DNA from 4 places in the Ochrobactrum sp. AP1BH01-1 genome. Region 1 is predicted to be linked to each of the others. Evidence: predicted binding sites of a transcription regulator. Region 1 holds the regulator's gene; each other region holds the start of a gene.
What was found. Region 1 encodes LexA, which represses DNA repair genes until DNA is damaged. Its sites were predicted from a motif close to TGTTCNNNNTGTGTTCNG; they were not measured.

Region 1 (7,918 bases):
TTGTTCGGGAAGCGCACATCGCCCTGCACGGCATCCTGCACGAGGGTTTCGCCTTCCTGCGGCGCCTTGATGCGGATAACCGGCTTTACGCCTGCAGGTGCTTCAGACGGATCACGATCACGCCAGCGACCATCATAGCGCGGCGGACGGCCATCGGCCCGCGCTTTCTCGCGCATTTCATCCAGTTCTTCTGGTGTGGCGTAGCAATAATAGGCCTTGCCAAGAGCGACGAGCTCTTCCGCAACTTCTCGGTGGCGAGGCGCGCGCTCGAACTGCGAGATGGCTTCACCATCCCAATCCAGACCCAGCCAGGTCAGCCCATCGAGAATGGCAGCCGTCGCGGCGTCGGTGGAACGTTCCCGGTCGGTGTCTTCGATACGCAGCAGCATCTTGCCGCCGTTGTGCTTGGCATAAAGCCAGTTGAACAAAGCAGTGCGCGCACCGCCAATGTGCAGATACCCCGTGGGCGAAGGGGCAAAACGGGTAACGACCGGTTTCGACATGATAGCTCCACTATGTCGTGCGCCATTCTAAAGCAGCGGCGAATGCCGGAGACACAGGCGCAACTTGAATTCCGATGCCTGCGCGAGACAACCCGGCAGGTAATCGCGGTTCTTTATACGAACTCACTCGATTTCAGCTGCGGTTCATGTAGCATAGGCAGCAATGTGCGCAAGGGCTTCGCACCCCTTTCGCACTGATGTGCTGTCGTTCTTTCGGGGTACTTCGACGGCGTAGGCCAACTTTTGCGGTCAGGCGGGGGCATGACAGGCATCAGGGAAGTGAGCGATGCTAACGAACGGGCGCTTGTCAAAAGCATGCCTGATGGCTCGTTGCGCGCTCTGTTTCCAGAGGCTTGGCCTCTAAGTGAAGCCGAAATCTCAGTAACCTCATTACCGGACAAGCCTCCGGTGATGAGCCTGCGTGAACGGCTTTTGTCTATAGCGTCGGTCACAGGCAGGCAGATCAAGACTGCAGTCGAAACGGAAGCTGGACGTGGCGTATTCTTTCTTTTGCTTCCGGTTTTTGCCGGCATTGGCGCGATTATCTATTTCACACTCTCGTTCGAACCTGCATGGACTCCGCTTCTATCCATGTTCGCGATTGCTCTCATCGTGCGCATTGCGACACGCAGGCATTTCGCGGCCGCCCAAGCCATGACCTTGGCAGTCGCACTGTTAGCAGGGCTTGTGGCTGGAAAATGGGAAACGGAACGTCGCGCCACGCCAATGCTCGGCTCCGATGTGGCGACGCGACTGACAGGCCGGGTTGTTGCCCTTGATTATCAGGATAATGGCAGTTGGCGAATAACGTTAGAGGTGCTCCAAACGGAGCGCCCGAAACTCCGGTTTCCGCCGAAGCGCGTTCGCATCAATGCCAGAGACATACCGGCGACAACAGCAATTGGCAGCGGGTTGACCGGTTTTGCGCGGTTGCGCATCCCTTCAGGTCCGGTTCGTCCCGGCAATTATGATTTCTCTTTTCACGCTTATTTCAATGGCATCGGTGCCAACGGGTTCTTTCTTGGAACCCCAAAAGTGGCGATGGTTCCCCCACCAGCTGAACTGACAGCGGAAATGTCCCAGTGGATCGCAATGCTAAGGGTCCGGGTTTCTGAACGAATCGAGGAGGTGATCGGAGGGGAGGACGGTAGTGTCGCTTCGGCGCTCGTGGCAGGCACCCGTGCAGGGATCAGCGAGCAAACCAATGACGATCTGCGCAAGGCAGGCCTTGCACATATTCTGTCGATCTCGGGTTTGCATATGGCGCTCGCCGCTGGCGTTGTCATGTTGACGCTACGATCCGCTTTCGCGTTGTTTCCTGCTTTCAGCGTTAGGCATCCGGTGAAGAAATACGCGGCATTTCTCTCCCTGCTAAGCTGTACCTTCTACCTTGCCATGTCAGGCGCGGACGTCGCTGCGCAGCGAAGCTATGTGATGATCGCGGTTATGCTTGGAGCCTTGCTGGTGGATCGCGCTGCCATCAGTATGCGCAATCTGGCCATCGCGGCGCTCGCCATGATCGCCCTTTCGCCGCATGAGATATTGGGACCGAGTTTTCAGATGTCGTTCTCTGCCACTGCTGCGTTGATCGCCGGATATGCCTGGTGGAGCGAACGCAATGCACGCAGGCATGTCGTTGCAGAGAAGCGTGAGAAGGCCGCCTATGGCTTTGTTCCACGGATATTGAAACCGGTCGCGGCAGCGGCGGCCACCTCGCTCATTGCCGGGCTGGCGAGCGGAATTTTTGCCGCTTATCATTTCAATAACACTGCACCGTTGGGGCTGGTCGGAAACGTTCTGGCTGAACCCGTAATAGCTCTTCTTGTGATGCCCTTTGCCGTCTTCGGTCTTGTGCTGATGCCTTTGCAGCTCGATTGGGTCCCCTTGCAGATAATGGGGTGGGGTATTTTCGCCGTAAGGCACATTGCTGCCTTCGTCGCGGCGTGGTCGCCGGATGGCAATCCGGGAACCATGCCCGCGCTTGCGCTTGTTTTGTGGACCATTGCGCTGGTTCTCGCGGTCGTGCTTTCCACCAGACTGAAAGCTCTCGCGCTGCCGTTTATCGTTCTTGGGCTGACAGTTTTCATCCGGGAGCCTTTTCCTGACATCGTAATATCTGAAGATGCCAAACTAGTAGGCGTCCGGTTAACGGATGGACGGTTCGCGGTTAATCGAAATCGACCCTCACAGTTCACAAGCGACAATTGGAAAACCGCTTATCTGGTCGAAGAATTCGTCCCCCCGGCTTCGGTTAAAAACAAAAAACAGGCCGGTTTCGATGGTTTCGAGTGTGACGAGGGCGTGTGCACGATTACTTTGCGTGACGGTCGCACGCTTGCCTATACCGGAGAACCCTCAATGCAGGAGATAGCCTGCAACATTGGGGATGTGGTCATTCTCGCTGTTCCGGGCCTGGATGTCGCGTGCCATCGCTCAGTTATTGTCAGCATCAGCAAACGCGATCTGGCGTTGAAGGGAGCCGTGGAAATCAGACTTGGACAACGACGGGATGAGAGTCCCTCTATCGCGGTTGCAATAGGAAAATCGCGTGAATCTTCGAAGTCCAAAATGAGCCAGCAGACGTCCGATTTGCAGCCGCGCGACCGAATTACCTATGCTGTTGATGTACCAAGCCGCCTTTGGCATTTGCATCGCATCCATTCGCGTGCAGCGCGCGGCTTGGCCGAACGCGAGTACAAACCAAAATCCGCAGTTGTTCAAAAGGTGGCGGACTGTTCATCACACGCAGGCGATGAACCAACGCACTGCGATTGATCTAGAGCGGCATCTCGATTCTGTTTCAACCCAACCGCTCCATCTATTATCTTACGCGCGGCCTATCTCTTAAACCGGCTATCACTATTCTAATAACGGCGGATCAGACCGACAAGCTTGCCTTGTACCCGCACTCGATCGGGACCGAATATCCGCGTTTCATAAGCGGGGTTAGCCGCTTCGAGAGCGATGGAGGCACCCTTGCGGCGAAAGCGCTTCAAAGTTGCTTCTTCGTCATCAACCAGAGCTACTACGATTTCACCGGGATTTGCAGAATCTCCGCGTTTGATGATCACCGTGTCTCCGTCGAAGATTCCAGCGTCGATCATTGAATCTCCCTTGACCTCAAGCGCGTAATGCTCGCCCGCGCCAATCATTTCGGGCGGAAGACTGAGGGAATGGGTCTGATTCTGGATAGCCGAAATGGGCACACCCGCAGCAATCCGCCCCATGACCGGTACGGACACGGTGGCGGATGTGTCGTCGTTGATGGCTATAGGGGCAGGGCGAGCCGGCGCAGGCGGTGCTTTGCCCAGACTGCCTTCGATAACGCTAGGCGCAAACTTCTTCTGCGCATTGAGTCCAGGAGCGATTGAATCCGGTAAACGCAGAACCTCAAGCGCACGCGCCCGGTTCGGCAGGCGGCGAATAAAACCACGCTCCTCAAGAGCGGTGATCAGGCGATGGATACCCGATTTTGAAGCCAGATCGAGCGCTTCCTTCATTTCGTCGAAGGAGGGCGGAATGCCCGTTTCTTTCAAACGTTCATGAATGAAAAGCAGAAGCTCGTGCTGTTTACGGGTTAACATGCGCGACACCCTCCCGGCCAAGAATCGAGAAAAACAAAACCAGAACGAACACTATATGTTCCAGTCTTGTTCTGCAATGGTTTTAAAACCGTTAATGCTTCAGGGAAGGAAAGACAGGATGCTCCGACGCCCGATTTCCAATAAGCCGCAGGTCAGACGATATTCTGAAAAATCTATATTATACGTTAACTTAGGATGAGTTCTTAACGTTTAGGTGAGCCCATAACGCGGCGTGGCGCTTATAGCATGAGGATGCGGCAGTCATCGCCGATAGCGGATTCAGGAGCGTTCTCATCTCTGATGAGAAGGGCTTTGGAGCGAACCAGAGCGGACAACATGGACGAATCCTGCACGGGAAAAGGCGATGCGATCAGGGTTCCATCGGGGTGTGATTCGATTGTGGCGCGGATATAGTCGCGGCGGTGATCATTTGCAGGCAGGGAAGTACCCAGCTTTGCGGGCCGGATATCGGCATCGAGGTTAGTTCCAGCAAGCTTGGCGACGAGCGGCCGAAGAAAAACAAGGCTGCAGACCAGGCTCGAAACGGGATTGCCCGGCAGGCCGATGACGTGAACGAGCTTGCCGTTCACTTTGATGCGTCCGTACATCAATGGCTTTCCGGGCCGCATGGCGATCTTCCAGAAATCGAGATCGACTCCAAGTTTTTGCAGCGCGCCATGCACGAAATCCCGGTCACCGACTGAAGCGCCGCCAATCGTAACCAGAATGTCGATGCCGCTTTGCAGGCTATCTTCTATTGCCTGTTCGATTTTCGCGGGATCATCCGGAATGATCCCTTTATCTTGCGAAGTTCCGCCGGCCCGCCTCGCGATCTCGGCAATTCCAACACTGTTCGATGCAACGATCTGGTCCTTCCCGGGTATTTCCCCTGGAGGCACAAGTTCATCACCGGTGGCAATAATTGCTACCTTGGGCTTTTTGAATACGTCGATTTTCGCATTGCCGCTGGCAGCTGCTAGCGAAAGGGCGGCGGCATCCAGTTCGCGCCCTGTTGGAATGACGATGTTGCCGGGCGAAAAATCGAGGCCCGCGCGGCGTATATGCCGTCCCGGCTCTATGCCTTCGCGGACAGTCAACCGGTTGCCCGAGCGCTCGGTGTGCTCCTGAATGACGATTGTGTCGGCGCCTTTGGGTAATGGCGCGCCTGTGAAAATACGGACTGCCTGTCCGATCCCTAATTCGCCGTCGAAACGATTGCCCGCTGCCGATTCGCCGATGATATCGAACTCGATGGGATAAGCGATGCTGTCTGGTGCGATCAGGGCGTAGCCGTCCATCGCTGAACCGTCAAACGGAGGCTGTAGAAAATGGGCCAGCACGGGCGTTGCAACGACACGTCCACCCGCATCTGACAAAGCGACCTGCTCAGTCCCATGCGGCTCTGTGGATTTCAGAATATGGGCCAGTGCTTCATCGACAGGGAGAAGGGACATGGTGTTTCCTCTCGAAGTGAATTGTTGACCCGCTTAGAGCATAAAGCCTGTCTTGAAAAATTGATCCAAAGCAAAGTGCGCTCTACGCTTTCCAGTCACCTGATTTGCCGCCACTCTTTTCGATAACGCGGATGCCGCCGATCTCCATATGCTTGTCGACCGCTTTGGCCATATCATAGATCGTGAGGCAGGTAACTGAAACGGCGGTGAGCGCTTCCATTTCCACACCAGTGCGACCTTTGAGCTTGGCAAGTGCACGAACGTGCAAGCCGGGCAGTGTCTGGTCCGGTTCGATTTCTACAGCGACTTTGGTTAGCATGAGCGGATGGCAAAGGGGGATCAGGTCGGCGGTCTTTTTCGCCGCCATGATGCCGGCCAGACGCGCAGCGCCGATGACGTCACCCTTCGCGGCGTTGCCTTCCAGAATGAGCGCCAGCGTTTCCGGCTTCATTTTGACCGACCCCTCGGCCGTAGCCAGACGTTCAGTCTCGTCCTTGGCGCCAACATCCACCATGTTGGCAGCGCCGGTCTGGTCGATATGGGTGAGTTTGGACGCCATAGATCAGGCCTTGCCGGTCAGGAGCTCACGGGTCGCCGCCGTAACGTCTGCCTTACGCATCAGGCTCTCCCCGATGAGGAACGTTCCAATGCCCGATTGTTCCAGACGCAAGCAATCGTCGTGCGTGAATATGCCGCTTTCGCCAATGAGCAAACGGTCGGACGGAGCCATCTTCGACAAACGTTCTGAAACGGCGAGATCAACGTCAAATGTACGTAGATTGCGATTGTTAACGCCGAGAAGACGCGATGACAGCTTCAACGCGCGTTCCATCTCGGCCTCATCGTGCACCTCAATGAGTGCGTCCATACCCAGTTCGAAAGCGGTTTCTTCCAACGCTCTCGCCAGATCGTCATCGACGCTTGCAAGAATGATCAGAATACAGTCTGCGCCCCAGCTCCGGGCTTCATGCACCTGATAGGTATCGAACAGAAAATCTTTGCGCAGGGCCGGGAGGCCACATGCGTTGCGGGCTGCAGTCAGAAATTCTGGCGCTCCCTGAAAAGATGGCGCGTCGGTCAGCACGGAGAGACATGCCGCGCCACCAGCCTCATAGGCTTTTGCAAGTGCAGGGGGATTGAAATCAGGGCGAATAAGGCCCTTTGAGGGGCTTGCCTTCTTGATCTCCGCTATCAGCGCGAATTCGCCAGCGGCGCGTTTCGCCTCAAGTGCTTTGAGAAAGCCGCGCGGTGCTTCCAGATCAAGAGCGCGTGCTTTTAGATCGGCCACGCTACGCTCGGCCTTGGCAGCGGCGATTTCTTCGCGTTTGTAAGCCTCGATCTTGCGTAGGATATCGGTGGACATAGTTAGATCCTTCCGTCAGGCGGTCTTGTCGTTCGACACGGCAATCACCTTCTGCAAAACACCAAGTGCTGCACCGCTATCGATGGATTGCGCTGCGAGTGCGATGCCTTCTTTCAGGTCTTTCGCCTTGTCAGCTATGACGAGCGCCGCACTCGAATTAAGCAGCACTATCTCCCGATAGGCGTTCTGGGCCCCTTCAAGTACGCTCAGCAGGGCGTTTGCGTTTGCCGTAGCCTCGCCACCCTTCAGTTCCGCCGGGTCACAACGACGAAGTCCGACTTCTTCGGGAGTGATTTCAAACGTACGGATTTGGCCGTTTTCGAGGGCCGCCACCTGTGTCGTGCCAGCGGTGGTCATTTCGTCAAGCCCATCGCCATAGACAACCCAAGCCGCTTCGGAACCCAGTTCCTTAAGCACTTCTGCCAGCGGCACGAGCCATTGCGGCGCAAATACCCCCACAAGCTGGCGCTTGACACTGGCTGGATTGGAAAGGGGGCCAAGCAGGTTGAAGATGGTGCGTGTGCCCAGTTCGACCCGGGAGGGGCCGACATGACGCATGGCGGAATGATGCATCGGCGCGAACATGAAACCAAGACCGGCTTCGGTAATGCTGCGGCCGATCGTGTTAGCATCGGCTTCAATATTGATGCCGAGCGCGGCCAATGCATCGGCTGCACCAGAGCGGGAGGAGAGGGCGCGGTTGCCATGCTTGGCGACAGGAACACCCGCGCCCGCAACGACAAATGCCGAGCAGCTGGAAACATTGTAGGAGCCGGACTGGTCACCGCCGGTTCCAACTATATCGATTGCATTGTCGGGAGCGGATACTCCCAGCATGCGCGAGCGCATGGAGGCAACGGCACCGGCAATTTCCGGTACTGTTTCACCACGAACGCGCAGTGCCATCAGCAGTCCGCCGATCTGCGACGGCGTTGCCTGGCCAGACATCATGATGTCGAAAGCAGCCCTGGAATCCTCGAGCGAAAGCGGCTCTCCAGCAGCAGCTTTCGCAAT
Region 2 (7,918 bases), on a different contig from region 1:
ATGATATGGTGTCAGAAAGCGGGGCGGGCCGGTTCCCGCCCTTCCATGAATATCCGGGAACATCCGGCGTTTCGGCCTTCGCGATCCGGCGATCCGATGCGCAACCCTAAGGACTTGAGGCCATGCCCCAGCTCATCTTTCTGCTGCTGATCATCGCCGCCGCCTGGTACGGCTACCGCTCGTTCAAGCGCGAGGCCTCGCGCGTGTCCCAGCGTGTGCGTCAGGCGGAAAAGGAAACGCAGAACCGGGCTCACGGCACGTTGGTGCAGGATCCTAAAACCGGCGAATATTACGTCAAGAAGGATTGACCTTCCTTCACGAGCAACCGCCGATGAAGCGGCGTGATCGCCATGTTTTCCCATGTCCCGGTCCGTAATCAGAAATGACTGTTTCCCTGAAAGCCAAAACGCCTGTGAATGCCGGGGCTGCGCGTGCGGTTACGCGTCTGGCTCCCGCCAAGATCAATCTCGCGCTGCATGTGACGGGGCGTCGCGACGATGGCTATCATCTGCTCGACATGCTGGTGGTCTTTGCGCGCTATGGCGACATCATCCGTATCGAACCTGCCGAAGTGGACAGCTTTACGGTTGGCGGCCCCTTCGCAACCGGCATCCCGCTCGACGGCGGCAATCTGGTTCTCAAGGCGCGCGAAGCGCTGCGCGAGGAAACGCAGCGGTCTTTGCCGCCTGTCGCAATTCATCTGGAAAAGAACCTTCCGATTGCTTCCGGCATAGGCGGCGGATCGAGCGATGCCGCTGCAACCTTGCTCGCGCTTGATGCGTTGTGGGGGCTCGACCTGGGTTTCGAGCGGCTCGCCGCGATTGGCCTCGGTCTTGGCGCCGATCTGCCCATGTGCCTCCATGGCGCAGCGAAGGGCACCCCGCTTGCCGCACGCGGAATAGGTGAAGAGCTGACGCCGGTCAGCGGATTGCCCGCCTTGCCGATGCTGCTCGTCAATGATGGAACCGCTGTGGCAACGCCCGATGTCTTTCGCGCACTTGAAAAGCGCGACCATCCGGCACTGCAACTTGCGTCCCATGCAGATATCGCCTCTCTTTGCGCCTATCTGCGGACAACCCGCAACGACCTCCTGCCCCCGGCGCTGAAACTTGCACCACGGATCGGCGACAAGCTCGGCCTGCTTCGCGCAAGCGGATCGCTCTACGCACAGATGTCCGGTTCCGGCGCGACGTGCTATGCGATCTACGAAGATATGGCGGCCACCGAACGGGCAGCGACACGCTTCTCAGCCGAAAGACCTGATTGGTTCGTAATCGCGACCCAAAGTGTCCCTTCCTGAAAATAATTTCTGAACGGCTTCCCCACCGAAACTCCGCAAAACCGCGCTATTGTTCACTCTCATTGGACAATATATTGGGACAGACTGTTCGCGCTTTTTGAACAAAAACCCTTCTACAACAGTTTTGTGAAGACTGAGATACAGTTCAACACACTGAATTTATTATATTATTCTAAAATTATTATTTACGTCTTGTAAAATTGGCTGCACGAATGTGTGATCAAGAAAACATTTTCGTGACTGGAACTTTTGCTCACTGTCACCCATTTCAGGTGCATCGGAACGACGAACAAAACGCCGCTCCAGTTTCCAAGGAGATAGGAAAATGAAAAAGATTGTTCTTGCTGCCGCTGCCCTCGCTCTTAGCGCCGGAGCTGCCTTTGCTGAAAACCCGCGCGTTGGCGAACCTGCCGATCTTTACGCAAACGACCGCACCCCGGTCGCTTCCCAGAAGGTCGACTACACCGCTCCCGCCTCGATCGGCCAGTCCTCTTTCCAGGACGGTTCGGCTCATCGCTTCGGTGACGCATCGCCTTCGAGCTACCAGAACTAAGTCTTTTCCGAAGACTTGACGCAGGGCGTCGTCAGTGGCCTCCCAGCCGATGACGCCCGGTGAATTCCGGAGCTGGAAATTCCTCCCAATCATCCAGCTTCGCCCAGTTATCTCCCCGATGGATGGCATGGTTGCCACCCGGGAGCCCCGGAAAGGCTTCTATGCCATCCGAAGGGGCGGTTTGTTTCACTGCATTTGTGCGAAGCCGAATGTGTCCATTTGACCGCAAAATGCTCGATAAGGATTATGAAAATGAAGAAGTTTGCTCTTGCCGCCGTTGCCGTTGCCCTTAGCGCCGGTGCTGCTTTCGCTGAAAACCCGCATGTCGGCGAACCTGCCGATCTCTATGCAAATGACCGCACGCCCGTTGCAACGCAGAGCCAGAAGCTCGACTACACGGCTCCTGCCTCGATCAACAAGGCTCCGGTCTATCAGAACGGTTCGGCTCATCGCTTCGGCGACGCTTCGCCGTCCAGCTACGAGAACTAATCCAGACAGCATGTCTGTTGAAAAAAGGCGAAGCTTCGGCTTCGCCTTTTTGTTTGTTCAGCCTTCGGCGGGCGGCAGGATGGCGTGCTTGAGCCGGACAGGCTTCAAACGCTGCGGAAGCTCATCGAACGACACGCCGTCGAGCAGCAGCGGCTTCACCACATCGAGCTGAACCAGAAGCCCGGCATCAAGCGTCGCCTTGTGACCGAAGAGGTTGCGGACTGCTCCGAGCCCGCTATCTTCGGGCAATGAAAAGCGCGCGGTAGCGCCGCCATGTTCCATGTGTCGGCGCAGAGCTTCCTCCCAACCCTCTTGCGGGATAGCGCCCGGTCTCAACAGCAGCACCCACGGCGTGCGGATTTCATCGAGCGCTGTCTTGATATCCTTTTCGGCATGGAACGCGCAGCCCGCACCCAACGTCACCAGAGCGGTCTCATCCGACGAGCCCCTGTCGATGACCGACACGCGTCGCAGCAAACCCTCCACCACCGCTGGCACCAAAGCCGAAAGCGTGTGGGCCAGCGCTTTTTCTGAATTCAGGGTTTCGAGCACGACGGACAACATGGGCGCTTCATATATCAATAACACGTGAGCGGAAAGCCGGCGCGGATATGTTCTTGATTTGTTCTATAACTTGCGATAGGAATAGATTCATCAGAACAGAGTCGCATGGCAGCACGGCACGCGCCACAGAACAGTTCCCGCTTTTGAAAGGCACTGTTCCCCGGTCAGGTTTCGCCGTGGCTGTGAGTGGCCAGATGTTTCCATGCAGGGAGACGACGATGGAAGTGATCCACCAGGCAGACATCATCAAGCAGGCCGACAGGGCTGCCTTCGGTAGCGGGCGGGCGGATCACGCCAATGCGGTGATTGGCGAGGCCGGATTGCGCATCGATCACGCCCGGCGGCGTGGACGCGGAGCGGGTATCAATCCGACCGGGCGCTTCGAGCCGACGACGCGCCAGGATTTCGACGATGGCTGGACCACGCTGGAAGAACTGCCGCCGTTCAAGACCGATGTGCAGATCGAGAAGCCGCGGACGATCATCACCCGCAATGATTCCCCCGACATCAGCTTCGACCGTTCGATCAATCCCTATCGCGGTTGCGAGCATGGCTGCATCTATTGCTTTGCCCGGCCCACGCATAGCTACATGGGGCTCTCTGCCGGTCTCGATTTCGAATCCCGGCTCTTTGCCAAGCCGGATGCCCCGCGCCTTCTGGAACGTGAGCTGGCCAAGCCCAGCTATCAGCCGAAGACCATCGCCATCGGCACCAATACCGATCCCTATCAGCCGGTCGAAAAGAAGTGGCGCATCATGCGCGAAATTCTTGAAGTGCTGGAAGCGGCCAATCATCCGGTCGGCATCGTGACGAAATCGGCTTTGGTCGTGCGTGACATCGATATTTTGAGCCGCATGGCCGAGAAGGGGCTGGCCAAGGTCGCCCTGTCGGTCACGACGCTCGATGCCCATCTGTCCCGCACGATGGAACCGCGCGCCTCCACGCCGACGCTGCGGCTGCAGGCCATCCGCAAACTGGCCGATGCGGGCATTCCCGCCTCGGTCATGATGGGGCCGGTCATCCCCGGCATCAACGATCATGAGATCGAACGCATTCTGGATGCCGCCTATGCGCAAGGCGCGCGCGAGGCGGGTTATGTCCTGCTGCGCCTGCCGCTGGAAGTCGCGCCCTTGTTCAAGGACTGGCTGCTGCGCAATTATCCGGATCGCTATCGGCATGTCATGTCGCTGGTGCGTTCCATGCGCGACGGGAAGGATTATGACGCCGAATGGGGCAAGCGCATGCGTGGCACCGGCCCCTATGCATGGCAGATCGGCCGCCGTTTTGAAATCACCGCGCGCAAGCTCGGCTTCAATGCACGCCGTCTTCAGTTGCGCACCGATCTGTTCGAACCGGTCGAAAAGGGAGGCAAGCAGCTTTCGTTGTTCTAGAGAGGACCAAGGTGAAGCTTACCTTTGGCCCGCGCCGCTTTTCAAACTGCATGACCTGTCAGTTGTCTGTTCAATTTCCGTCTGATTGTCCTACAGACGGAGGGGCTGCCTGCTTTCACGCCACCATCCTCGAGCAGGGCCCTTGCGGAGAATCGGAAGCAATGCGAGCATTGCCGCCAAATGAAACGCTCGGCTTCTGATTCTCCGCTCCTTTTCGAGATCCCGCTCGCGCCTGATTTCTCTCAGGAGAAAAGGCTGCTTTCGCGTGGATTGAAGCATATCGTCGGCATAGACGAGGCGGGACGCGGGCCATTGGCCGGTCCGGTGGTTGCCGCCGCCGTCGTTCTGGATGCCGACAATCTCCCGGACGGGCTCGACGATTCCAAACGCCTCACGGCTGCGAAACGCGAGGTGCTCTACGAGATCATTCTCGCAAAAGCCATCACCGTTTCGGTTGCAAGCCTCAGCGCCCGCAGCATCGACGGAAGCGATATCAGGAAGGCGGCGCTTGAAGCCATGCGGCGCGCATCCATCGGGCTGACCCTGCGTCCATGTCACGCGCTGATCGATGGCCGCGATGTTCCGCCGGGGTTGCTTTGCCCGGGTTCAGCTCTGGTCAAAGGGGATCAGCGCTCCATTTCGATCGCTGCGGCTTCCATCGTCGCCAAGGTGACGCGAGACCGCATGATGATCCGGGCCGGTGCGGCGCATCCACCCTACGGGTTGGAAATTCATGCGGGCTATGCGACGGAAAGGCACCGCGCTGCCATAGAGACGGCGGGGCCCGTGCCCGGCATCCACCGCTACACCTTCGCCCCCATCAAAGATCGCTTCGGCGTTTAAACCGTCGCCAGCTTGGCAGCAAAGCCGAACAGCAGCGCTGCAAAACCCCAGCGCTGGACGGACTGTATGGCCGGATAACGCTTGAACAGGGTTCCGAGCGACGAGCCTGTAAAGGCATAGAGCGTATCGAACAACAAGCCGACCGTCGTCAGGATGCCGCCCAGAACCGCGAATTGCAGCGCGATGCTGCCATTTCCGGGATGGACGAATTGCGGCAGCAGGACGGAGCAGAAAAGCAGCGCTTTCGGGTTGAGCAGATTGGTGAGGAGACCCTTGCGGGCCGAAGCCAGATAGGATCGCCGTTCACGCACGCCGCCAACTGCATCGACTGTCGGCAAAGGGTGGCGCAGGATCCCAATCGCAAGCCAGACCAGATAACCGGCGCTTACGATCCGCACGCAATGAAACGCGACAGGAAAGGCATGCAGAAGCGCTGCCAGACCAATTGCGGCGAGAGCCACATGGCACGTGCGCGCGATGGCGAGGCCAGCGGCAGCGGCCAGCGCGTGCGCCCTGCCCTGCGCGGCGCCGGTCTGCAGCAGCAGAAGCATGTCCGGCCCCGGAATAAGAAATGCTGCGGCCAGTGCGCCCGCGTATAACCACATCTCGCTCATCGCTATCGCCCGTAAAATTCTTGCCAAGCTGACCGCGGCGCGAACATTCCTCAAAACGGTGCCGGTCGCGAAGCAGTTACAGGTCCAAGATTATCCGGTGACGACGGCGCATGTCCTTGCGATTTGTGGCGCGTGGCCCTGCATTTGTGATATAATCGGCCAATAATTTCACTTAGATTATCAGATCATGCCAAAACTTAAGTTAGACGCTATCGACCGCAGAATCCTGTCGGCACTTCAGGAAGACGCCCGGCTTTCCAATGTCCAGCTGGCGGAGAAGATCGGCCTTTCGCCCTCTCCCTGCCTGCGGCGCGTCAAGATGCTCGAAAAGGCGGGGGTCATTCAAGGCTATCACGCGGCCCTGGATCGCAATGCGGTCGGGCTGGGGCTGACCGTCTTCGTCGGCATAAGGGTGGAGCGCCATCACGAGGAAACGGCAACCGCGTTCCGCACTTCCGTGCAAAATCTGCCGGAGGTGTTTTCCTGTCACCTCGTATCCGGGGAATCCGATTTTCTGCTGCAGGTCGTAGTGGCCGACCTTGCCGCCTATGAACGGTTCTTATCCGGCACGCTGCTGCGCCTTCCCGGTGTGATCGACATTCGCAGCAACTTCGCTATCCAGACAGTCAAATCGCAAGGGGAACTGCCGCTTGCGCATCTGACCGAAAGCGAAAACTGACTGCACTTCAAACCATCGGAGCCCGTCATGCCAGACATCGTCAATGCGGTTCTCCTCGGCTCTCAGGGTATTCTTCTGGGCCGCCGCAGCCCGGATCGTCGGGCCTATCCGAACCGGTGGAGTTTTCCGGGCGGGCATGTCGAGGCAGGCGAGAGCTTTGAAAGCGCGCTCCAGCGAGAAATCCGGGAGGAACTTGGGCTGACGCTTCGCTCGTTTTCGTTCCTCGCCAGCATAGAGGTGGAAAATCCCGCAGCGTCATTTCATCTCTATACCGTCACCGCATGGGACGGACAGCCTGCCATCCGCGACCGGGAACACACGGAACTGCGATGGTTCACGCTACAGCAAGCCCATGCTTTGGATGATCTTGCCTTGGAGGCATATCGGCCACTGTTGCGAGCGCTGGCAGAATAGAAACCAGCTTCCACGCAGCGCGGCACTGAAATCAGTTGCTATGAAGCCAAAAACAAAAACGCCGCCCATTCGAGGCGGCGTTTTTTGAAAACTTTGTTTTTGCAGCATTTCCGAACGCAAAACCGTTTCACACTTTTGCTGGAAATGCTCCAGGATCAGTTCAGGTTCGTCTTGACCTGAGACAGGGCATCCTTGAACAGATTGCCTGCCACCTTCGCATCGACCTTTTCGGCAACGACCTTGCCGGCTGCGGCGACTGCGAGGTCGACTGCCGAAGCGCGAACCGCGTTGATGGCATCGACTTCAGCCGTTGCGATCTTCTGCTCGGCAAGCTTGTTGCGGCGTACAACATACTCTTCCGTCGCGCGCTTGGCATCTTCGAGAAGCGCCTTGGCTTCACGCTCGGCGGAAGCAACGATGTCGCTTGCTTCCTTTTCGGCTTCCTTGCGCTTGCGATGATATTCGGCCAGCAGCTGCTGAGCTTCTTCGCGAAGCGTGCGGGCTTCTTCCAGCTCGTTCTTGATACGATCAGCGCGCTCGTCGAGCGAACGACCGACCATGCCCGGAACCTTCAGGTAAGCCAGGATTGCCAAGAAGATAATGAGGCCAACCAGTGCCCAGAATGTAGCGTCCATTGTCCTCTCCTCAGGCGTTCGAAGCCTTGACGGCTGCTGTTACCGAAGCCTTGTCGGCCTTGGTGCCCAGAAGCTGTTCGACGATCTCTGCCGTGGTTTCCTCGGCAATGTTGCCGACGTCGCTCATGGCCTTGGCCTTGATCGCGGCGATACGTTCTTCGGCTTCCTTGAGCTTGCCTTCAAGCGCTGCTTCAGCGGAAGCGCGCTCTGCGTCGGCTTCGCCCTTGCCCTTTTCGCGGGCGGCTTCTGCAATCGAAGCAGCCTTGGTGCGGGCCTGGGCCAGTTCCTGCTCATAGGCAGCAATAGCGTTGTCGGCATCCTGCTTGAGGCGGGCGGCCTGCTCGAGATCCTGAGCGATGCGGTCGCGACGGGTTTCGATCACGCCGCCGATGCGCGGCAGAACCACGCGCGACATGAACAGATAGAAAAGCCCGAA
Region 3 (7,918 bases), on a different contig from region 1:
TCCACACGCCGCTTCCTGTTGAGCGTCCGGCGGACCGATATGCGCGGCAATGCTTCCCATGCCTTGGGATATTTCGACTGCACGACAGCCGGGGATTACGAAATCATCTGCCTGACCCCTGAAAAGATCAGGGCGAATTTCCGGCTGGAAATAACGCCCCATATTTCAGTCCTGAAACTCGCGCCCGCCATCGCAGGGACCATTCTTGCCGCAGGAATGAGCGTGGGCGGGACGATTGTCTTTCTGCTCTGGATGGCAGGCAAAATTTGATAATGTCAGACTGCGTTTTTGATTGCCGCCAGCATCTTTTCCTCGCCCGGACGCAGCGTCAGCACCCGCACACCGTTCGACGTGACCGCCACCGTATGCTCGAACTGCGCTGACAATTTTCCGTCCCGCGTCACCACCGTCCAGCCGTCCTTTTCCTGCTTCACCTTGGCCGTTCCCTGATTGAGCATCGGCTCGATGGTGAACACCATGCCCTCGCGCAGGCGAACGCCGGTGCCGGGCTTGCCGAAATGCATGACCTGCGGCTCCTCGTGCATCTGGCGACCGATGCCGTGGCCGCAATATTCCCGCACGATGCTGTAATCATGCCGCTTGGCGTGGCGCTCGATGGCATGGCCGATATCGCCCAAAGTCGCGCCGGGACGTACAGCCGCAATGCCCTTCCACAACGCCTCATAGGTCACGCGAACGAGGCGCGAGGCAAAGGGCGCAACTTCTCCGACCATATAGGTCTTGCTGGAATCGGCGATATAGCCATCCTTTTCCAGCGTGATGTCGAAATTGATGATCTCGCCGTTTTCAATGATCTCGTCATGCGACGGCATGCCGTGACAGACGACCTCGTTCCTCGAGCTGTTCAGCACATAGGGATAGTCATATTGCCCTTTGCTGGCGGGCCGGGCCTGCAAGTCGCGGGTGATGTAATCCTCGACCAGATCGTTGACCTGCATCGTGGTCATGCCGGCCAGCGGCGTGCGGTCGAGAAGCGTAAACACGGAGGCAAGCAGCGCGCCGGATGCCGCCATTTTCTCCACTTCGGCTGGTGTCTTGGTCATGACGACTGCACTGCCAGAACCGGCAGAACCGGCAGCTCAACCTGTGCTGCACGCAGCTGCATCTGCACGATCTCGTTGAACGACAGGTCGGGATGCGCCTGCGCCAGCATGCCGATCTTCATCCAGTATTCGGCCTGCGCATTGATCGAACGGCACATGACGTCGCTCGCCTTGCGCAGTTCCTCATGCAGCTCATCGCCGATCTTCACGATACCCATGGCTTCCTCACTATGCGATTTATATACAGATCATATATGATCCATATATAACTCCAAGGCATATCCGGCAAGGATTTTCCACCCGCACTTCTTCCACTTGACTCTTCGCCTGCTCGATTCAATACTAGAACAAATAGAGAACAATTTGACAGGAATCGAACGTGAGCGGCATCGACATCGCGGCGTTGCGGCGCATGGTTACGGCCATTGCAGGCAATGATCCGCAAGGCAGTTTCGCCAGCAGAACAGAAAGCAGGACGGGAAGCGGGACGGAAGCAGGCTTCGGTCGCGCACGCAGCTTCACGCTCGGCCTTGCCGGGGCCGATGCCGCCTTTCCGCATGGCCTGGCTGGCGATGCGCTGCATGAGGTCTTTGCCGAAAATCCCGGCGCGCATATGGCGGCGACCGGCTTTGCGCTGGCGCTGGCGCTGCGCGCCTCGCAAGACAAAAGGCCGATCATCTGGATCGAGGAGGAAAGTGCGGCAAGCGAATATGGCGGGCTTTATCCGCCGGGGCTTCATGCCTTCGGGATCGATCCGGCCCGGCTTCTGATCGTGCGCTGCCCCAGCGCGCAGGATGCGCTGAAAGCGGCAAACGATGCGCTGGAGGCAGGCAGCGGCGGCAAGGCCTCGCATCTGGTTTCCGGCGTCGTCGCCTCGGTGACCGGCCAGCCGAAATGTCTCGACCTCACCGCATCGCGCCGCCTGCTTCTGGCGAGCGAGGCCGCGCAATTGCCGGTCATCCTGCTCAGGAGCCATCGAACGGCCGTGCAAAGTGCTGCCGTCAGCCGCTGGCGGGTGGCGCCCGTGCCATCGCGCTCCAGCGGAGCGAACGCACCGGGAAAACCGGTCTTCTCCGCCGTGCTGGAGCGCAACCGCCACGGCACATGCGGGCAATGGATCATGGAATGGAACAATGAAACCCTTGAATTTGGCACAACAGAACGGGACGGCAGAACGCTTGTTTCTCGCCCTGTGGTTTCCGTTTCTGCCGACCGACCGGCTTCGCCGCGCCGTTCCGCATGACGGCAGGGAGCGCCTGCCCCTGGTGGTGACCGAGCGCACGGCCAATGCGTTGCGCCTGACGGCGGTGGATGCGGCGGCGGCGAAGCACGGTCTTTTCCCCGGCATGGCGCTGACGGATGCGCGCGCCCGTGTGGAAAGGCTGGACGTGGCGACCGCCGCGCCGCAACACGACGCCGCGCTTCTCAAGCGCCTTGCCCATTGGTGCGAGCGCTACACGCCGCTCGTCGCCTTTGATGAACCGCATGGGCTGATGCTCGACATAACGGGCTGCGCGCATCTGTTCGGCGGGCTTGCCGCCATGCGCGCCGACGCGCTTCGCCGCATTGAACGCGCCGGACTGAAGGTTCAGGCGGCGATTGCCGACAACAGTTTTGCCGCGCGGCTACTGGCGCGGGGAACGAAGGGCGGCGTGTTCAGCAAGGCGGAGGCCGACCGGCTGCTTCCCCGCCTGCCGCTATCCGCGCTTGAACTGACGCAAGCTGCCGAAACCGGCCTCAAGCGCGCCGGGCTGAAACGCATCGGCGATGTGATGGGGCTTCCGCGCGCCGCGCTCACCGCCCGTTTCGGCACCGATCTTGCGACCCGGCTCGACCGGTTGGCGCGGCAGGAGCGCGCGCCGATTTCTCCCTTGCGCATCATGCCGCTCAGCATCGCGGAGCGCCGCCTGTCGGAACCCGTCACGGGGATGGAGCTGGTCGAACACATCTTGCAGGAACTGGCGCAGGCGCTTTTTGCGCAGCTTGAACCGGAGGGCAAAGGCGCGCTGCTGATCGAGGCCTCCTTCTTTCGGGTCGATGGCGACGTGCGCCATATCCATATCGAAACCGGCCAGCCGCTGCGCGATGACAAGGTTTTCCTGCGCCTTGCCCGCGAAAGGCTCAATGCCTTGACCGACCCGCTCGACGCCGGGTTCGGCTTCGACATGATCCGGGTGGCCGCACTGCGCAGCGCGCCAGTCGCCCAGCGCCAGACCGGACTCGACCAGCACGAGGAGGATGAAGCGGGGTTCAGCCAGCTTGTGGACCGGCTTTCGGCGCGGCTTGGGCAGGACCGCGTTCTCGTTTCCTTTTCGCGCAATACGCATATGCCCGAACGGGCCTTCGGCCTGCGCCCTGCCCTGCACACGGACGGCAGAGGCGAAGCCGATTATGAAAGCCTACAGCCTCTTCCCGGCGACCCGCCAGCGCGTCCCATAAAACTGTTTCGTCCACCGCAATTGATCGAAAGCGTGGCGGAAGTGCCCGACAGCCCGCCCTCGTTTTTCCTGTGGCGGCGGGTGCGCCATCAGGTGCGCCTTGCCGAAGGGCCGGAACGGATCGAGCCGGAATGGTGGCGCGCAATCGGTCAGGACGTGCCGGAACTGCGCGATTATTATCGGGTGGAGGATGAAAACGGCCAGCGCTTCTGGATTTTTCGCGAGGGGCTTTATGACGGCCTCAATCATCCGCGCTGGTTTCTGCATGGGCTGTTTGCGTGATGTCTCTCTATTTTGAAATGGCCGCTGCCAGCAATTTCTCCTTCCTTTGCGGCGCATCGCATCCGCAGGAACTGGTTTTGCAGGCCCATGCGCTTGGCCTGTCCGGCATCGGCATTGCCGACCGCAACACGCTGGCCGGTGTGGTGCGGGCCCATGCGGAATGGAAGGATATTCGCAAGAAAAGCGATTTCCGGCTTTTCATCGGCTGCCGCCTGTCCTTCATCGACGGCACGCCGGATATGGTCGTCTATCCGCGTGACCGCGCCGCCTATGGGCAATTGTGCCGCCTGTTGACGGAGGGCAAGACCCGCGCCGCCATCAAGGGGGAATGCCATCTGCTATGGGCCGATCTTTTGTTTCGCGCGCGGCAGTTCCAGATCGCGGTTTTTCCTCCCGAAGAAGATCAACCGGATTTTGCCGACCGTCTGGCGGAAATCGCCAAGGCTGCGCCCGGCTCCGTCTGGCTGGCGCTTGCCATGCCACATCAGGGGCAGGACGGACGCCGCGCGGAACGCACCGCCCGTTTCGCGGCCGAAGCCAATGTGCCGCTGATCGCCACCAATGACGTGCTCTATCATCACCCGGACCGGCGCGCGCTTCAGGATGTGCTGACGGCAACCCGCCACTACACGACCGTCTTCGATGCCGGGCGCCTGCTGGAAAAGAATGCCGAGCGCCACCTGAAACCGCCGCATGAAATGGCGCGATTGTTCCGCGATTATCCTGAAGCCGTCGCGGCGACCGCCGATTTCGCCGCGCCGATCACCTTCCAGCTCGATGAGCTGAAATATGCCTATCCCGACGAGCCCATCCCGCCCGGCAAGACGGCACGGCAGCATCTCCATGACCTCACCTGGGAAGGCGCTGCCCGTCATTACGGCGCGGACAGCATCCCGCCCAAGGTGCAGGCGCTGATCAACAAGGAGCTGGCGCTGATCGCCCAGCTTCAATACGAGCCCTATTTCCTCACCGTCTATGACATTGTGCAGTTTGCAATTTCCAAGAAGATTCTATGTCAGGGACGCGGTTCGGCGGCCAATTCCGTCGTCTGTTTCTGCCTTGGCATCACCGGCGTGAACCCGACGGAAGTGGATCTCCTGTTCGAGCGCTTCATCTCCGCCGAACGTCAGGAACCGCCGGATATCGATGTCGATTTCGAGCATGAGCGGCGCGAAGAGGTGATGCAATATGTCTATGACCGCTACTCAAGAGACCGCGCCGCCATTGTCGCGACCGTCATCAGCTATCGCTCCCGCAGCGCCATCCGCGATGTCGGCAAGGCCCTGGGCCTGACCGAGGACGTGACGGCGGCGCTCGCCAATACGGTGTGGGGCATATCGGGCGGCGGCATCGACAAGCAGCATATCCGGCAGGCGGGCCTTGATCCCGACAACCCCATCATCCGGCGGGCAGTGGAACTCGCCATCACGCTGATCGGCTTTCCGCGCCACCTGTCACAGCATGTCGGCGGTTTCGTGCTCACCCGCGACCGGCTGGACGAGACCGTGCCCATCGGCCCGGCGGCAATGGACAAGCGGTCTTTCATCGAATGGGACAAGGACGACATTGACGAGCTGGGACTGATGAAGGTCGATGTGCTGTCGCTCGGCATGCTCACCTGCATCCGCAAGGCATTGGACCTCATTCACCAGCACAAGCCGCAGCTTTATGGCGGCGAGAAGCTGACATTGGCAACCGTCGAGCGCGACGACAAGCGCGTCTACGACATGCTGTGCAAGGGGGATTCGCTCGGCGTGTTTCAGGTGGAAAGCCGCGCCCAGATGAACATGCTGCCGCGCCTGCGCCCACAGGAGTTCTACGATCTCGTCATCGAGGTCGCCATCGTGCGCCCCGGCCCCATTCAGGGCGACATGGTGCATCCTTATCTCAGGCGGCGAAACGGACAGGAGCCCTGCACCCTGCCATCGCCTTCGCCGGAGCATGGTCCGCCGGACGAGTTGCGGCAGATTCTCGGCAAGACCAAGGGCGTCCCGCTGTTTCAGGAACAGGCGATGCGCATTGCCATGGAGGCTGCAAAATTCACGCCCGACGAGGCCAACCAGTTGCGCCGCGCCATGGCCACCTTCCGCAAGATGGGAACCATCCACACGATGGAGCAGAAGATGATCGAGGGCATGGTCAGGCGCGGCTACGAGCGGAGCTTTGCCGAAAACTGCTTCAACCAGATCAAGGGTTTCGGCGAATATGGCTTTCCCGAAAGCCATGCGGCAAGCTTTGCGCATCTGGTCTATATTTCCGCATGGATCAAGTGCTACCATCCGGAAGTGTTCGCCGCCGCCCTTCTCAATTCCCAGCCCATGGGTTTTTACGCCCCTGCCCAGATCGTGCGCGATGCCCGCGACCATGGCGTGACGGTGCTGCCCGTCGATGTGAACTTCAGCCAGTGGGACAATATTCTGGAGGATACGCTCGATATCCGACCGGCGCTGCGACTGGGCTTTCGCCAGATCGACGGATTCTCCAAGGAGGATGCCCGGCTGCTGATTGCCGATCGGCACGAACCCTATCGCACCATAGAGGACATGCACCGGCGGCTGCGGCTCGACCGGCGCGCCTTCACGCTTCTGGCCGATGCCGATGCCTTCGGCTCGCTCGATATCGACCGCCGCGCAGCACTCTGGGCCGTGCGCCGCCTGCCCAATGACGAGACGCTGCCGCTGTTTCGCGCCGCTGCGACCAGCGAACTGGCGCAGGAACCGCGCACGAAACTGCCTGAAATGGCCGCGTCCGAGCATGTGATCGCCGATTACGAAACGACGCGGCTTTCGCTGAAAGGGCATCCGCTGCAATATCTGCGCGAGGGGCTTGCGGCGGAAGGCGTTTCCACCTGCCGCTTAGTGCAGGAAGGTGCGGACGGGCGCCGCATGAAGGTGGCGGGCGTCGTCACCGTGCGCCAGCGCCCCGGCAGCGCCAAGGGCGTGGTGTTCCTCACCATCGAGGATGAAACCGGCATCGCCAATATCGTCGTCTGGCCGAAGATCATGAAGGCGTTTCGCCGCGAAGTGATGGGGGCGCGGCTGATCCATATCGAAGGCCGCATCCAGCGTAGCCCCGAAGGGGTCGTGCATCTGGTGGCGGCGAAATTGCAGGACCGTTCGGCAGCCTTGATCGAAATGAGCGGACGCGAGGCACAGCGCCTCGTCGCGCCGTCCCAGATGGCGCATCATCCGCGAAATGTGCGGATCATGCCGAACTCACGCGACTTTCATTAGGATTCAGCTTCTGACGGCCTGCAAATGGCGCTTTGCTGCGCTTCCGGTGCTCATGTACCTTAAAGTACACTCCGCTCCGGTTCTCGCAAAACACCATTTTCGGCACGTCATAAGCTGAATCCGGGATGCCGCCCTTTTCGTTAGAGCGGTTCCGTTCTAACAGAATCGCCGGAACCGCTCTAACTATTTGTTTTATCGCATTATCCAACGCAAAACCGTTTCACACTTTTGCTGGAAATGCTCTAGTTCCACGCGCCAACGAAAAGCACATGAGCACCGGAAGCGCAGAAGTGTGCCATTTGCAGGCCGTCAGAGCCGAAATAGACCGGGCTTCAGTTCCATGCGCCGACAAAGAACACCGCACAATAATGCAGTGCCGCGCCCACCACGACAAAGCCGTGCCAGATGGCGTTCTGGAACCGCAGCCGCTCCCAGACATGGAAGATAACGCCCAGCGAATAGACCATGCCGCCGGCGGCTATCAGCCAGAAGACGGCGGGCGGCAGCGACTGCACCATGGTGTCGTAGACCATGACGCCGCTCCAGCCGAGCGCCAGATAAAGCAGGATCGACAGCCGGTCGAAACGCCCGGGCATGAACAGTTTCAGCGTGATGCCGACCAAAGCCACGCTCCAGACGAAAAGCAGCAACGGCAGCGCGCGGTCGCCCATGTGCATGGCAAACGGCGTGTAGGTTCCGGCAATCAAAAGGTAGATCGCCGAATGGTCGAAGCGGCGCAGGAACCATTTGGTCGGGGAAACAGGCCAGATATTGTAGACGGCGGAAATTCCAAGCGCCGCCAGAAGGCTTGCAAGGTAGACGCCCGACGAGATCGAGGTCGCCGCCGGCATGTTCGGCAGGAAATAGACCAGCATGGCAATCGCGCCAGCAAGCGCCAGCC
Region 4 (7,918 bases), 640 kb from region 1:
GTCAATATCCTTGTTGGCCTGTACGAAATGGGTTTGCAGCTTGCGCACGCGCTCGTCAAGGCGGCCGACATCTTCCATCAGGCGGATTACTTCTCCCTGAATGACATGCGCCTGCTCGCGCATGCGGGCGTCTTTCAGGATGGCCTGAATGACCTGAATGGACAGCATGAGCAGCGACGGCGAGACGATGACCACCCGCGCCCGGTGCGCGCGCTGGATGAGCGCCTCGAAATGCTCGTGAATATCCGCGAAGATCGATTCCGACGGCACGAAGAGGAAGGCCGTGTCCTGCGTTTCGCCGGGGATCAGATATTTGTCGGACACGTCCTTGATATGAATTTCCATATCGCGGCGGAACTGGGCGACGGCTGCCTTGCGCGCCTCCGGCTGTTCCGTCTCGCGCATTGAATTCCAGGCTTCGAGCGGAAATTTCGCGTCGATCACCAAAGAGGGTGCGTTGTTCGGCATGCGCACAAGGCAATCGGGCCGCGTGCTGTTGGAAAGTGTTGCCTGAAACTCGTAAGCGCCCTGCGGCAGCCCGTCGGCGATGATCGCCTCCATGCGCGACTGGCCGAAAGCGCCGCGTGTCTGCTTGTTGGCGAGGATAGCCTGCAACTGCACCACCTGTCCGGCGAGCGACTGGATATTGTTCTGCGCCGTGTCGATGACGGCGAGGCGCTCCTGCAGTTTGGCGAGGTTTTCATGCGTCGAGCGGGTCTGCTCGGTCATGGTCTGGCCGATGCGATGCGTCATGCCGTCGAGCCGCTCGCGGATCGACTGGTTGAGTTCGGCCTGCCGCGAACCGAACACTTCCGCCATGGTCTGCATCCGGCCCTGCATCTCGGCCTGCGCCTTCAGGATTTCCGCCATGCGATATTCCGCATCGCGGGCACGGTCTTCGGCCTGCGCTTCTGCGACGGCGCGAAGCCGGGCGGAGCGCGTCGCCGCGATCAGAAAAATGGCAAGACACAGCACCAGCACGACAATACCTGCCAGCAGGATATTGCCGAGCGTGAAGGAGGTGGCGCCGAGCTGCAGAAGCGGCTCATTCAAGAGATTCTGGTTTTCCATGGCGCGAGCTTAACTGATTCGTGCGGCCTTGATGAGATCAAAACGAGAACATTTTGCAAAGTGTAATTGACGATTCTCGCGTGAGCGATTACGTGAAGCGCATGTCTGTAAAACCGCTTGTCATCCTTCCCGATCCCGTCCTGCGCCAGGTTTCCAAGCCTGTGGAGCGCTTTGACGATCAGTTGCGCAAATTTGCCGGCGACATGTTCGACACCATGTATGATGCGCCGGGCATTGGCCTCGCCGCCATTCAGGTGGGCGAACCGATCCGCATGCTCGTCATCGATCTTGCCAAGGAAGGCGAGCCGAAGGAACCGCATGTCTTCGTCAATCCGACGATCGTGCAGTCTTCCGACGGGCGCGGCACCTATGAAGAGGGCTGTCTTTCCATCCCGGATTATTATGCCGAGGTCGAGCGCCCCGCGACGGTCAAGGTCGAGTATTTCGATGCCGACGGCAAGCCGCAGTCCATGGAAGCCGATGGGCTGATGGCCACCTGCCTGCAGCACGAGATCGACCATCTGAACGGCGTGCTCTTCATCGATCATATTTCCAAGCTGAAGCGCGATATGGTCATCAAGAAGTTCAAGAAGCTCGCCAGCCAGAGCGCACCTAAGAAAGTGCTTTAATGCGTGTCGTTTTCATGGGGACGCCGGAATTTTCCGTGCCGATCCTCACTGCCATCATCGGTCACGGTTATGAGGTTGTCGCGGTCTATACGCAGCCGCCGCGCCCGGCGGGCCGTCGCGGACTGGAGCTGACCAAGTCGCCGGTGCATGAAAAGGCCGAGCAGTTCGGCATTCCGGTGTTCACGCCAAAGAGCCTCAAGGGCGCGGAAGAGCAGGAGGTTTTCGCAAGCCTCGAAGCCGATGTCGCGATTGTCGTGGCCTATGGCCTGCTGCTGCCGCAAGCCATTCTCGATGCGCCGCGTCTCGGTTGTTATAACGGCCATGCCTCGCTTCTGCCGCGCTGGCGCGGCGCGGCTCCCATCCAGCGCGCCATCATGGCGGGCGATGCGGAAACCGGCATGATGATCATGAAGATGGATGCGGGGCTCGATACCGGGCCGGTCGCCATGGCGGAAAAAGTTGCCATTACGCCCGACATGACCGCGGGCGAACTGCATGATCGTCTGAGCATGATCGGCGCCGACCTGATGATCCGTGCGATGGGTGCGCTGGAGCGTGAAAGCCTTGCCTTGCAGCCGCAGGCGGAAGACGGTGTCACTTACGCTGCCAAGATCGACAAGACGGAGGCCCGCATCGACTGGTCGAAGCCTGCAAAGGACGTGCACAACACCATTCGCGGTCTGTCGCCTTTTCCGGGCGCATGGTGCGAGATGGAAATCAACGGCGCTGTCGAGCGCGTAAAGCTTCAGCGTTCTACGCTTGGCGAGGGCAGGGGCGAACCGGGCGCGGTGCTGGATGATCGCCTGACGGTTGCCTGCGGCGAGGGTGCGGTGCGGCTCGTCACGCTGCAGCGCTCCGGCGGCAAGCCGTTGCCTGCGCAGGAGTTTTTGCGTGGCGCACAGGTCACGAAGGTTCTGTAGGCGGTGCCGCGCTACAAGCTCACTGTCGAATATGACGGCACGCCCTATGTCGGCTGGCAGCGGCAGGAAAACGGCCATGCGGTACAGAATGCCATCGAGCAGGCGTTCAAGAAGTTCTGCGGCGAAGACCTGACGCTGAGCGCTGCGGGGCGCACTGATGCGGGCGTTCATGCGACGGCACAGGTCGCCCATGTCGATCTCACCAAGGATTGGGACGCGGGCAAGGTGCGCGATGCGGTCAATGCGCATCTGGTCATGGCGGACGAGCGCGTCAGCATCCTGAATGTCGAGAAGACGACGGACGCATTCGATGCGCGCTTTTCCGCGCGCGCGCGACATTATCTCTACCGCATCCACAATCGCCGTGCGCCTCTGGCCATTGACTATCAGTGCGCATGGTGGGTGCAGAAGCGGCTCGATGCCGAGGCAATGCATGAAGCGGCCAAGCGGCTTCTGGGCGAGCACGACTTCACGACGTTTCGCGCCACGCAATGCCAGGCCAAGAGCCCGGTCAAGACGCTCGACCGGCTCGATGTCACCCGCAATGGCGATTATGTGGAACTGCGCGTTTCGGCGCGGTCTTTCCTGCACAATCAGGTGCGCTCCTTTGCGGGCAGCCTGATGGAAGTGGGCGTCGGGCGCTGGACGGCGGATGATTTGCAGGCGGCCTTGGAAGCCCGCGACCGCAAGGCCTGCGGGCAGGTTGCCCCGCCCTATGGGCTTTATCTCGTCGGCGTGGACTACGCCTTTCCGTTTTAACATCAAGGCATTCGAGCCATAGCGGCCTGCCAATGGCACGCCGCTTCGCTTCCGGTGCTCATGTACCAAAAGTACACTCCGCTCCGGTTCTCGCAGCGCACCATTTTCGTCTCGCCCTGTCTCGAATTCCAGCGGTCTTAGCTCAATAAGCATGCGGATCGAAACCGATCCCGAGCAATTGCTGCAGCAGGACGGTCAGGAACAGCGAGCCGAAGAAGATGCAGGCGAAGAACGGCGCTGCATAGGCGTGCGGGCGCTGCAGCGCGACGAATGTCAGCCGGTAGCTCAGAACGATGGATATGCCGAACATGATGAAGGCGAACAATGTCGACACATCGGCCCGTCCGGGGAAGAACAGCTGCAGCAGGGTAATCGGCGCAAAGATCCATGAAATCAGCGCACTGCCCCAATTGGTGGCGATCACGAAGGCCGCATAGCGCTTGGCGATGCCGATACGCTTGGCGATAAGCCCGACGACCACGAGCGGCACAATCCACGCCGCTATTTCAACGAAGGCGGCTCGGGTGACGATGGCAAAGCGCAGGCCCGCTTCCTCGCGGCCCGCCGTCAGGTTCGCCGCATAAGCCACCCAGCTCGCGAACATAGGCGGCAGCGCGATTGCTATTGCATAAAAGGACGACCAGAAACCCTCGGCGGAAATGTCGAGATAATTCAGTCCTTCCTTGCGCCCGAGCATCATTTTCCAGACGCCCCAGAAATATCTGAAAATATCGTCCAGGCTTGGCATGAGATTCCCAATTTTTCGCATAATCCGGGCGGACAAGTCATGCGACTTTACCGGGCTATGCTTTACCCAAAGAAATCGGCCCAAAGAAATCGGCAATGAAGCGTTCATAAATCTGTGTCAGGCCTTCGAGATCGGCAAGGGCCACGCGCTCGTCAACCATATGCATGGTCTGCCCGACAAGGCCGAATTCGACCACCGGGCAGTAATCCTTGATGAAGCGGGCATCGGACGTGCCGCCTGAAGTCGACAGTTCCGGGCGCTTGCCGGTGACGGCCTCCACCGATGCGGTCAGCGTGCCAATCAGCTTTTCGTCGCGGGTCAGGAACACATGGCTTGGATGCTCGCGCCAGGTCAGTTCATAATTGATCGGCGTTTCGCGGCCCGGACGCAGGCGATTGTCGCGGGCGGCCTTTTCGAGGCGTGCGGCGATTTCAGCCTGCAAGGTTTCTGCCGTCCATGTGTCGTTGAAGCGAATGTTGAACGAGGCGGTTGCCTTGTTCGCAATGACATTGGTGGCCTTGTTGGCCACGTCGATGGTGGTGACTTCCAGATTGCTGGCCTGAAAATCGGCGGTGCCTTCGTCGAAAGCCGGGTAAAGCAGGCTGTCGACCAGCGTTGTGATGCCGCGTACCGGATTTTCAGCCAGGTGCGGATAGGCGGCATGGCCCTGCACGCCATGGACGGTAATCGTGCCCGAAAGCGAGCCGCGCCGCCCGATCTTGATCATGTCGCCAAGCGCATTGGGATTGGTCGGCTCGCCGACGATGGACGCATCCCAGCTTTCGCCGCGCTGTTTCGCCCAGTCGAGAAGCTTTAACGTGCCGTTGACGGCAGGGCCTTCCTCGTCGCCGGTAATCAGAAAGGAAATGCTGCCCTTGATGCTGCCGTGCTTTTCAATGTGGCGCGCAACCGCCGCGACAAAACAGGCGACGCCGCCTTTCATGTCCACCGCGCCGCGACCATACATCACGCCATCTTCGATGGCGGCGGAGAAGGGCGGATGTTTCCAGTCGCCTTCATTGCCGGGCGGCACGACATCGGTGTGGCCTGCGAACATGAGATGCGGGCCATTGCCTGACTTGCGTGCATAGAGATTTTCGATATCGGGCGTGCCTTCGTCGCGGAATACGGGCCGTTCCACGGAAAACCCCATCGGCTTCAGCATCGCCTCCAGCGCCGTCAGCGCGCCGCCTTCGGCGGGCGTAACGGACGGGCAGCGGATCAGGGCGGCGAGGTTTTCGGCGGGATTGACAGCTAAACTCATAATATCGGGACTTCTGCACAGGGAATCGTTTGAGGCCGAGATTATCGCGCATCCCGAAAAGTGCGAAGCGGTTTTCGGGGCAAGATGCGCGACAAGGCAACCGGCATCCCGAAAAGTGCGAAGCGATTTTCGGAGCAAGATGCGCGACAAGGCAACCGGCATCCCGAAAAGTACGAAGCGGTTTTCGGAAGAAGCTGTTTGGTACAATTCCGGCAGTTGTGTGAGGCGGGCATCATTTCGCCTTTCACTTGTTTTTCTCAGCCGGTTTCAATTTGGGAACGAAATTTCCTTGACCGGAGGGCCCCTGTCATCGTTAGTTAAAAAAGAGTTGATAACGAGACCCGTAAAGGGCCGGTCAGCGGGAACTCTTTTTAAAATGGGAAAATGTTCATGCGTTTGGTCTTTTCTGCCGTGGCAGGCATGATGGTGTTCTTCGGAACTGCGGCAGCGCCGGCCAAGGCCGCACAGTGGAGTGAAGCGGGCGGGCTGACCAGCATTCCCTACGGTCACAAGGACTATTGCGGCCGCAATCCGCGCGATTGCGGGGCGCATCGCGTGCTGGCGCCGATGAAGCTTTCGCCGCAGCGCATGAAGCTGCTGCAATCGGTCAGCAGTTCCGTCAATCACCGTATCAAGCCGGTTTCCGATCAGGAAAATTACGGCAAGCGCGATTACTGGACCATTCCGGTCAACGGCAAGGGTGATTGCGAGGACTATGTGCTGATGAAGCGCGCGCAGCTCATGGCGCGGGGCATGAGCCCGTCGCAGCTTCTCATCACCATGGTGCAGGGCAGCGAGGCGCATGTGGTTCTGACGGTGCGCACCGATCATGGCGACTATATTCTCGACAATCTGCGCGACGAGGTGCTGCCGGTGGAAAAAACACCCTATCGCTACGTCAAGATGCAGTCGCCTGCCAATTCGGGCCAATGGGTTTCCATCGCCGGACGCTCGGTTGCGGTCGCAAACAACTGATCACGGACGAACCTTCAGCCGAACGCTGGCGCAGCCAACTTCATAGTATAAAGCCGCATTTCGATGCGGCTTTTTCTTTTAGGCCGCCCCCCACAATGAGGTGCGATGGTGGACGCATTCCATTGCAAGGCGCAAATAGTCGCCATTGTTCACTCCTATTGGACAATATAATCGGACAGACTGTTCGCGGTTTTTGAACAAAGACACCTTTGTAACAGTCGCGTGATTGCCGATATATCAATCAAACAATTGTTTTTATTGCGTTTTCAGGTTTGAAATTATCGATACCCAAAAAAATGGCCGCACAAATGTGTGATCAACAAAACATTTTCGTGACTGGAATTTTCGCCCACTGTTACCCATTTCAGGTGCATCGGAACGACGAACAAACGCCGCTCCACTTTCCAAGGAGATAGGAAAATGAAGAAGATTGTTCTTGCTGCCGCTGCCCTTGCTCTTAGCGCCGGTGCCGCCTTTGCAGAAAACCCACATGTTGGCGAACCTGCCGATCTCTATGCAAACGACCGTACGCCGGTCGCTTCCCAGAAGGTCGACTACACGGCTCCCGCCTCAATCAACAAGGCAACCGTTTCTCAGGATGGTTCGGCTCACCGCTTCGGTGATGCATCGCCTTCCTCTTACGAGAACTAAAAGTCCGGTCGGACTTTTGGCCTTTCGACCCTGACGGGTCGCGCATGAATTATCCCGAAGGTGTCGGTGCATTTCCTCCCAGATGTGCCTGACATCGCGGGGTGGGCCACGAAGGCCCAGCCACCCCCAGCCAACCGAATGTCCCCTGAGCCTGAGATACTGTCTTGCGCGGTTCGATCAGTGAAAAACTGGTGTGGGGACGCTATGGAAAAGGAATAAAGATATGAAAAAGTTCGCTCTTGCCGCTCTTGCTGTCGCTCTCAGCGCCGGTGCCGCCTATGCCGAAAACCCATTCGTCGGCCAGCCTGAAGCCATGGCAGCCCAGGACAAGGCCTTCACCCAGCTTGGTCAGGCTCCGGTTGCTGCGCCCCGTGGCAATGTCGATTACACGGCCCCGGCTTCCATTCGCCAGTCTGCGCCGGTTAATCATGATGGTTCGGCTCATCGCTTCGGCGACGCTTCCCCGTCCAGCTATCAGAACTAATCCGTTCTGACAGCTGAGACCTTCGGTCGTCCTGCATGGCTCTGCGTTCGTCCCCTCACGCATCGGTCATGCAGGGCCACCGAAAAGCATCAAAACTATCTCCCCGGAGGATGGCGTCAGTGTCTCCCCGGACTGCCCGGATCAGAGGCGCTACGCCATCCGAAGGGGCGACCAGTTATGAAAAAGGCGACGCCGATGGCGTCGCCTTTTTCTTTGAAAATGCCTGCGTCCAGCGCATCCTGAAAAGTGGGCGCTTTGGTCAACCAGGTTGACACGTTCTAGTCGCGCAGCAGCTCGTTGATCGAGGTCTTCGAGCGGGTCTTTTCATCGACGCGCTTGACGATGACGGCGCAATAGAGGCTCGGGCCCCAGTTTTCACCCGGAACGTTCTTGCCCGGCATGGTGCCGGCGACGACG

Region 2: the regulator LexA is predicted to act here: its motif matches at 2,955-2,972, upstream of J9800_RS12600 (glycosyl transferase).
Region 3: the regulator LexA is predicted to act here: its motif matches at 1,408-1,425, upstream of J9800_RS10755 (ImuA family protein).
Region 4: the regulator LexA is predicted to act here: its motif matches at 1,105-1,122, upstream of def (peptide deformylase).

Annotation. Positions count from the first base shown of each region.
Region 1 covers NZ_JAGPOU010000002.1:392,929-400,846, reverse strand. The annotation lists gene gltX (glutamate--tRNA ligase) at 1-503, opposite strand, end outside; gene J9800_RS07260 (ComEC/Rec2 family competence protein) at 765-3,278, shown strand; gene lexA (transcriptional repressor LexA) at 3,368-4,087, opposite strand; gene J9800_RS07250 (molybdopterin molybdotransferase MoeA) at 4,327-5,541, opposite strand; gene moaC (cyclic pyranopterin monophosphate synthase MoaC) at 5,624-6,100, opposite strand; gene trpC (indole-3-glycerol phosphate synthase TrpC) at 6,104-6,904, opposite strand; gene trpD (anthranilate phosphoribosyltransferase) at 6,920-7,918, opposite strand, start outside.
Region 2 covers NZ_JAGPOU010000003.1:411,332-419,249, reverse strand. The annotation lists gene J9800_RS12620 (hypothetical protein) at 123-308, shown strand; gene J9800_RS12615 (4-(cytidine 5'-diphospho)-2-C-methyl-D-erythritol kinase) at 383-1,300, shown strand; gene J9800_RS12610 (hypothetical protein) at 1,626-1,853, shown strand; gene J9800_RS12605 (hypothetical protein) at 2,106-2,342, shown strand; gene J9800_RS12600 (glycosyl transferase) at 2,400-2,906, opposite strand; gene J9800_RS12595 (PA0069 family radical SAM protein) at 3,125-4,297, shown strand; gene rnhB (ribonuclease HII) at 4,478-5,140, shown strand; gene J9800_RS12585 (LysE family translocator) at 5,137-5,754, opposite strand; gene J9800_RS12580 (Lrp/AsnC family transcriptional regulator) at 5,942-6,433, shown strand; gene J9800_RS12575 (NUDIX domain-containing protein) at 6,461-6,847, shown strand; gene J9800_RS12570 (F0F1 ATP synthase subunit B) at 7,003-7,482, opposite strand; gene J9800_RS12565 (F0F1 ATP synthase subunit B) at 7,493-7,918, opposite strand, start outside.
Region 3 covers NZ_JAGPOU010000003.1:11,368-19,285, reverse strand. The annotation lists gene J9800_RS10770 (hypothetical protein) at 1-270, shown strand, start outside; gene map (type I methionyl aminopeptidase) at 276-1,064, opposite strand; gene J9800_RS10760 (ParD-like family protein) at 1,061-1,282, opposite strand; gene J9800_RS10755 (ImuA family protein) at 1,444-2,307, shown strand; gene J9800_RS10750 (Y-family DNA polymerase) at 2,243-3,784, shown strand; gene J9800_RS10745 (error-prone DNA polymerase) at 3,784-7,017, shown strand; gene trhA (PAQR family membrane homeostasis protein TrhA) at 7,350-7,918, opposite strand, start outside.
Region 4 covers NZ_JAGPOU010000002.1:1,032,072-1,039,989, reverse strand. The annotation lists gene J9800_RS10385 (DNA recombination protein RmuC) at 1-1,071, opposite strand, end outside; gene def (peptide deformylase) at 1,173-1,700, shown strand; gene fmt (methionyl-tRNA formyltransferase) at 1,700-2,620, shown strand; gene truA (tRNA pseudouridine(38-40) synthase TruA) at 2,624-3,379, shown strand; gene J9800_RS10365 (hypothetical protein) at 3,522-4,127, opposite strand; gene dapE (succinyl-diaminopimelate desuccinylase) at 4,183-5,391, opposite strand; gene J9800_RS10355 (transglutaminase-like cysteine peptidase) at 5,815-6,366, shown strand; gene J9800_RS10350 (hypothetical protein) at 6,787-7,017, shown strand; gene J9800_RS10345 (hypothetical protein) at 7,241-7,501, shown strand; gene dapD (2,3,4,5-tetrahydropyridine-2,6-dicarboxylate N-succinyltransferase) at 7,780-7,918, opposite strand, start outside.